2 linked regions of the Puniceibacterium sp. IMCC21224 genome follow. The protein of the gene in region 1 interacts with the protein of each later gene in a pairwise test. Links are inferred from orthologs where the notes say so. Each region holds a gene or a part of one and is shown in the gene's direction. Other genes may lie near its edges.

The links.
Region 2: the proteins of thrS (region 1) and rplA interact in binary tests that used the Escherichia coli proteins (3 or more experiments, as listed by UniProt). The link is inferred for Puniceibacterium sp. IMCC21224 from one-to-one orthologs.

Annotation. Positions count from the first base shown.
Region 1 is NZ_LDPY01000001.1:2,937,063-2,940,299, forward strand. Bases 262-3,176 are described here. They hold thrS (threonine--tRNA ligase), read left to right. Parts: upstream 262-700; coding sequence 701-2,653; downstream 2,654-3,176. Other genes in these bases: IMCC21224_RS13535 (MFS transporter), read right to left, coding at 262-555; IMCC21224_RS13545 (DUF2282 domain-containing protein), read left to right, coding at 3,110-3,176. In the rest of the region: more of IMCC21224_RS13535, read right to left, coding at 1-261; more of IMCC21224_RS13545, read left to right, coding at 3,177-3,237. UniProt on the Escherichia coli protein: Catalyzes the attachment of threonine to tRNA(Thr) in a two-step reaction: L-threonine is first activated by ATP to form Thr-AMP and then transferred to the acceptor end of tRNA(Thr). The rate-limiting step is amino acid activation in the presence of tRNA.
Region 2 is NZ_LDPY01000001.1:3,204,588-3,207,811, reverse strand. What follows is about bases 65-2,966. They hold rplA (50S ribosomal protein L1), read left to right. Parts: upstream 65-1,117; coding sequence 1,118-1,816; downstream 1,817-2,966. Other genes in these bases: rplL (50S ribosomal protein L7/L12), read left to right, coding at 2,661-2,966; rplJ (50S ribosomal protein L10), read left to right, coding at 2,074-2,589; rplK (50S ribosomal protein L11), read left to right, coding at 667-1,116; nusG (transcription termination/antitermination protein NusG), read left to right, coding at 65-540. Outside these bases: more of nusG, read left to right, coding at 4-64; more of rplL, read left to right, coding at 2,967-3,038. UniProt on the Escherichia coli protein: One of the primary rRNA binding proteins, it binds very close to the 3'-end of the 23S rRNA. Forms part of the L1 stalk. It is often not seen in high-resolution crystal structures, but can be seen in cryo_EM and 3D reconstruction models.

The DNA of each region.
Region 1 (3,237 bases):
CTGCAACAGTCCCGACATCAGCAGCAACGCAAAGACGATCACCGCCGCTGAAGACAGCGATCCCGCGACGCCCTTGACCGACCCGCGCCGGGTCTTGGGGATGGTCTTGCCGAGAATATCCTTGTAGCTGACCGACGCCGCGGCCCGCGACACCGCCAGAACGGCCAGCGCGCCGCAGATCACCATCCCGGCAGCCCATCCCGTCAGTAGCAGAGCGGCCAGAGCGATCACCGCCGCCGCAGCCCCCTGCCCCAAACAACCGCAAATCCACGCCCATTTGCGATACCTAAGCGACTGCACCCAGCCCGCCAGCAGCATCTGCGGCAGCAACGCACCGGCCTCTCTGATCGGAACCAGAAGGCCAACCAGCACCGTTGGCGCGCCCAGCGCATTCATCAGCCAGCTCAGCACCAGTTTCGGATCAATCAGCCCGTCGGCCACCTTGGTCAGGCTAAGTGACACCATGTGCCGCACGCCATTGCGCGCCTCACCCTTGGTCGCGTTGCCATCATCATCTGTCACGGTGCCGTACAGGTCTGTATCAATCGTAGCCATCCGGGCCCTTTCCAATCGCGGTTTTGCAAAAGCATCCCTGATCAACGCGCTTGCTTGACAGCGGGTTCCCGCTTTGTCACTTAGATCAGACATCATAACCCGCAACCGGGCGTCCCGTAGGCGCCAAACCGACGAGGAGCCTCAGATGGCCCAAATCTCCCTGACCTTTCCTGACGGCAATGCACGCGACTTCGACGCAGGAGTGACTCCGGCACAGGTTGCTGCCTCGATCTCAAAATCGCTTGAGAAAAAGGCGATCTCGGCCACCGTCAACGGTGCCCATTGGGATCTGCAATGGCCGATCCCGGCGAACAGCAGCATCGCCATCAACACCATGGCCGATCCCGTTCCGGCGCTGGAACTGGTGCGCCACGATCTGGCGCATATCATGGCCCGCGCGGTGCAAGAGCTGTGGCCGGCTGTCAAAGTCACCATCGGTCCGGTCATCGACACCGGCTGGTATTACGATTTTGACCGGGCCGAGCCGTTCACCCCCGAAGACCTTGGCGCGATCGAAAAGAAGATGCGCCAGATCATCGCGCTGCGTGACCCGGTCCGCACCGAAGTCTGGGACCGCGATGTCGCGATCAAGTATTACGAGGATCGGGGCGAGCCCTATAAGGTCGAACTGATCGACGGCATCCCCGGCAACGAACCGCTGCGCATGTACTGGCACGGCGACTGGCAGGATCTGTGCCGTGGCCCGCATTTACAAAACACCGGCCAGGTGCCCGGTGACGCGTTCAAACTGATGTCCGTGGCCGGTGCCTACTGGCGCGGCGACAGCAAGCGGGCGATGCTGCAACGGATCTACGGCACTGCGTTCCTGAACAAGGACGATCTGAAAAAGCACCTCCATATGCTGGAAGAAGCCGCCAAGCGCGACCACCGCAAGCTGGGTCGCGAGATGGACCTGTTCCATATGCAAGAAGAGGCGCCCGGCCAGATCTTTTGGCATCCGAACGGCTGGACCATCTACACCATGCTTCAGGACTACATGCGCCGCCAGCAAACCCGCGACGGCTATGTCGAAGTAAACACGCCGCAGGTGGTGAATCGCAAGCTGTGGGAACAATCCGGCCACTGGGGCAGCTATCAGGAACATATGTTCATCGTCGAGGTTGACGAGGAACACGCGCGCGAAAAGACCATCAACGCGCTCAAGCCGATGAACTGCCCGTGTCACGTACAGGTCTACAACCACGGCCTGAAATCCTATCGTGACCTGCCGCTGCGCATGGCCGAATTCGGATCCTGCAATCGCTATGAACCTTCGGGCGCGCTGCATGGCATCATGCGGGTGCGTGGCTTTACGCAGGACGACGCGCACATCTTCTGCACCGAGGATCAGATCGAGGCGGAAACCAAAAAGTTCATCGAATTCCTGTCGGGCATCTATGCTGAACTCGGCTTTACCGATTGGCGGATCAAACTGTCCGACCGGCCGGAAAAGCGGATCGGCACCGAGGAAAGCTGGGACCAGGCCGAAAAGGCGCTGGGCAATGCTTGCAAGGCAGCGGGCTATGATTTTGAACTGAACCCCGGCGAAGGGGCGTTCTATGGACCCAAGCTGGAATTTGTGCTGACCGACGCCATCGGGCGCGACTGGCAATGTGGCACGCTACAGGTCGATCCCAACCTGCCAGAGCGGCTGGACGCCTCGTATATCGGTGCGGATGGGGCCAAGCATCGCCCGATCATGCTGCACCGCGCTGTATTGGGGTCGTTCGAGCGGTTCATCGGCATCCTGATCGAGGAACATGCCGGCAAGCTGCCATTCTGGCTCGCTCCGCGTCAGGTTGTGGTGGCAGCCATCGTCACCGACGCCAACGATTATGTCCACGAGGTGGTCACCGCCCTTCGCGCTGCGGGAATCCGGGCAGAAGCCGACATTCGCAATGAAAAGATCAACTACAAAGTCCGCGAGCATTCCGTCGGCAAGGTGCCGGTGATCCTTGCCGTTGGTGCGCGCGAAGTCGAGGACCGGACGGTCACTCTGCGTCGGCTGGGGGAAAAGCAAACCTCGGTTGTGGCGCTGGACGACACGGTTGCCGCACTCGCACTCGAAGCGACACCGCCGGATCTTGCGGCACGTTGAACCAATCGGGGGCGCGGCAAACGCCCGCCCCCACTGATCGGCACGGCCGTTCTACAGCCCCAGACACACGCCCGCATTGCCCGTTCCTCGGACGAATGTCCGCCGTGCGCGGTTGGCTGCGTCGCGGCGTCGCATCTTTCGTCCCAATCAAATGTTACAATCCTCACGCGGCGCCCTGCGCATATCCGCCATGCATCCTGATCAAGGCCCAGTCCTGTAACAATTGCGCACCCCACTATGTTACACTGGCTATGAGAAACTCTGACTTTCAGAATATTCTGACTTTTCTTCAGCATGATACGTTCCGCACCTCACTCACATGCGCCTGACGCACCCTGACGCCGCTGTGATGCACGGGCCTGTGAGTGGCGCGATTCCTCTACAACCGGCAGACTTACCTCATCGCCGGGACGAACCCGCAGCGAGACGCGACAAACACCTGAGAGGGAACCAGATATGTCCAAGACCATGAAATCCGCCGCCATCCTCGGCGCTGTTGCCGCCACATTTGCAGCCTATTCGACCACCGCATCGGCACAGGCCCAAGAGAAATGCTTTGGTGTCTCTCTTGCCGGTGAAAACGG
Region 2 (3,224 bases), 270 kb from region 1 along the record:
CAGATGGCGAAGCGGTGGTATTCGGTGAGCGTGCTCTCGAATTTCGAGAAGAAGATCGCCGAACAGATCCGGACGGCGGTTGCCGAACAGGAGCTTGAGGATCAGATCGAAGAGGTTCTGGTGCCGACCGAAGAGGTGATCGAGATCCGCCGCGGCAAGAAGGTCACGACCGAGCGCCGGTTCATGCCGGGCTATGTATTGGTCAAGATGGAAATGTCCGACCGGGGCTACCACCTGATCAACTCGATCAACCGCGTAACCGGGTTTTTGGGTCCGCAGGGGCGTCCGATGCCGATGCGCGACGCCGAGGTCAGCGCGATCCTGCACAATGTGCAGGAAGGCGAGGATAGCCCGCGTACGCTAATACATTTTGAGATCGGTGAGCGGGTCAAGGTCAACGATGGTCCGTTCGAAGATTTCGACGGCATGGTTGAGGGTGTGGACGAAGACACCCAGCGCCTGCGGGTCGCGGTGTCGATCTTTGGTCGGGAAACTCCGGTCGAGCTGGAATTCACTCAGGTCACCAAGCAGGGGGCCTGAGGGTAGGGCGCCTTTGGGCGCCGCAAGCGTGGGAGGTGTTGGCATCGCGATGTCCGAACCGCACCACGGCAACGACAAGGCCCGATTGACGCGTCAGGGGGCCGTTGGACATAAAGGAGTAGCCAGATGGCAAAGAAGCTTGCTGGCAAGATGAAACTGCAGATCAAGGCCGGGCAGGCCAACCCGAGCCCGCCCGTGGGTCCGGCGCTGGGTCAGCGCGGCATCAATATCATGGAGTTCTGCAAGGCGTTCAACGCCAAGACGCAGGAAATGGAGCCTGGCGCGCCGTGCCCGACTGTGATCACGTATTATCAGGACAAGTCCTTTACGATGGAAATCAAGACGCCGCCCGCGTCTTATTACCTCAAGAAGGCAGCCGGCATGAAACCAGTGGGCAAACGCAATCGTCCTAAGGGTTCGCCTCTTCCGGGCCGTGAGACTGTCGCATCGGTGACTGTCTCGCAGGTACGTGAAATTGCCGAAGCAAAGATGAAGGACCTGAGCGCGAACGACGTTGAGGCCGCCATGCAGATCATTCTGGGCTCCGCAAAGTCCATGGGCATCGAGGTTAAGTAAGATGGCTAAACTTGGAAAACGCACCCGCGCGGCCCGTGAGGCCTTTGCCGGCAAAGAGGATATCACGATTGCCGAGGCCGTCGCCCTGATCAAGGGCAATGCCAATGCAAAGTTCGATGAAACCGTCGAGATCGCCATGAACCTTGGTGTTGACCCGCGTCACGCTGACCAGATGGTTCGCGGTGTCGTTGGTCTGCCAAATGGCACGGGCAAGACGGTTCGCGTCGCTGTCTTTGCACGTGGCGCCAAGGCCGAGGAAGCCACGGCGGCTGGTGCTGATATCGTTGGTGCCGAAGACCTGATGGAAGCCATTCAGGGCGGCAAGATCGACTTTGATCGTTGCATCGCGACGCCTGACATGATGCCGATCGTCGGTCGTCTGGGCAAAGTTCTGGGCCCGCGTAACCTGATGCCGAACCCCAAAGTCGGTACTGTGACCATGGACGTCAAGGAGGCCATCACGGCAGCCAAGGGCGGTCAGGTTCAGTTCAAGGCTGAAAAGGCCGGTGTTGTGCATGCAGGCGTTGGCAAGGTTTCGTTCGACGAGGCCAAGCTGGTGGAAAACATCCGCGCCTTCGTTTCGGCCGTGACCAAGGCAAAGCCGGCCGGTGCCAAGGGGACGTACCTCAAGCGCATCGCGCTGAGCTCGACCATGGGCCCGGGTATCACTGTAGACGTGGCCGAAGCAAACGTCGAATAACAGATTGGCTCCGGGGCGCGAGCCTCGGGGCGAATGCGGGGCCAGAATATCGGCCTCGTTCTGTCCGAGACGGAGGGTTCCGGGGATATATCCGGAATAATTCCTTCCTGAGATGGGAAACGAGACAAGATTTCCGACAGGTCTTTGACCTTCGGGCGATCACGGCCTCGGGACCCTGACTACGGACCCGTAACGGGTGCGGTCTGACCGCACCCTGACATGAGCCGGGGGGAGACCCCCAAATTTGGAGTAAAACTGTGGATAGAGCCCAGAAAGAGAAATTGGTCGAGGAACTCGGCCAGATCTTCGAAAGCTCTGGCGTCGTGGTGGTAGCACATTACGAAGGTCTCACGGTTGCAGAGATGCAGGATCTCCGGGGGCGCGCACGCGCTGCCGAAGCATCCGTACGCGTCGCCAAGAACAGGCTCGCCAAGATCGCCCTTGAGGGAAAGCCCTGCGCAAGCATTGCTGACTTCCTGACGGGCATGACCGTTCTGACCTATTCCGAGGACCCCGTGGCAGCAGCCAAGGTGGCCGAGGACTTCGCCAAAGATAACAAGAAGTTTGAAATTCTTGGCGGCGCAATGGGTGAGAATGCTCTGGACCGGGCCGGTGTGGAATCCGTGTCGAAGATGCCGTCGCGCGAGGAGCTTATTGCTTCGATCGTTGGCTGCATCGGCGCACCCGCATCGAACATTGCCGGGGCCATTGGCGCACCTGCTTCGAATATCGCATCCATCTTGTCCACAATCGAGGACAAGGCGGCTGCGTAAGCAACCTATGGGATCATCGTGGGGTTGTAATCCCGACGTTGGAACACATTTAGATACGGAAAGAAGTCACAATGGCTGATCTGAAAGCACTTGCTGAGCAAATCGTGAACCTCACGCTGCTGGAAGCACAAGAACTGAAAACTATCCTGAAAGACGAGTACGGCATCGAGCCCGCCGCTGGCGGCGCAGTGATGATGGCAGGCCCGGCAGATGCCGGCGGTGCCGCTGCTGAAGAGCAGACCGAATTCGACGTCATCCTGAAATCGGCCGGCGCCTCCAAGATCAACGTGATCAAGGAAGTCCGCGCAATCACCGGTCTGGGCCTCAAAGAAGCCAAAGACCTGGTTGAAGCGGGCGGCAAAGCCGTCAAAGAGCAGGTTTCGAAAGCCGAAGCCGACGAGATCAAGGGCAAGCTGGAAGCAGCTGGCGCCGAAGTCGAGCTCAAGTAATCGGTTCCGGGTGCGCCCGGAATACTGAAAAAACAGGCTGGATCCGGAGATTGCCGGGTCCAGCCGAGCCTGTCTCAGAGAGGCCCTTATCAGCCATATCGGCGCAAAGGGCTTTTCTAAGGCGAGGTTCAAGGATCGGGAGGCGTCCGGTGGGACGGGCGCCATGAATGGATCGAAACTCTGCCG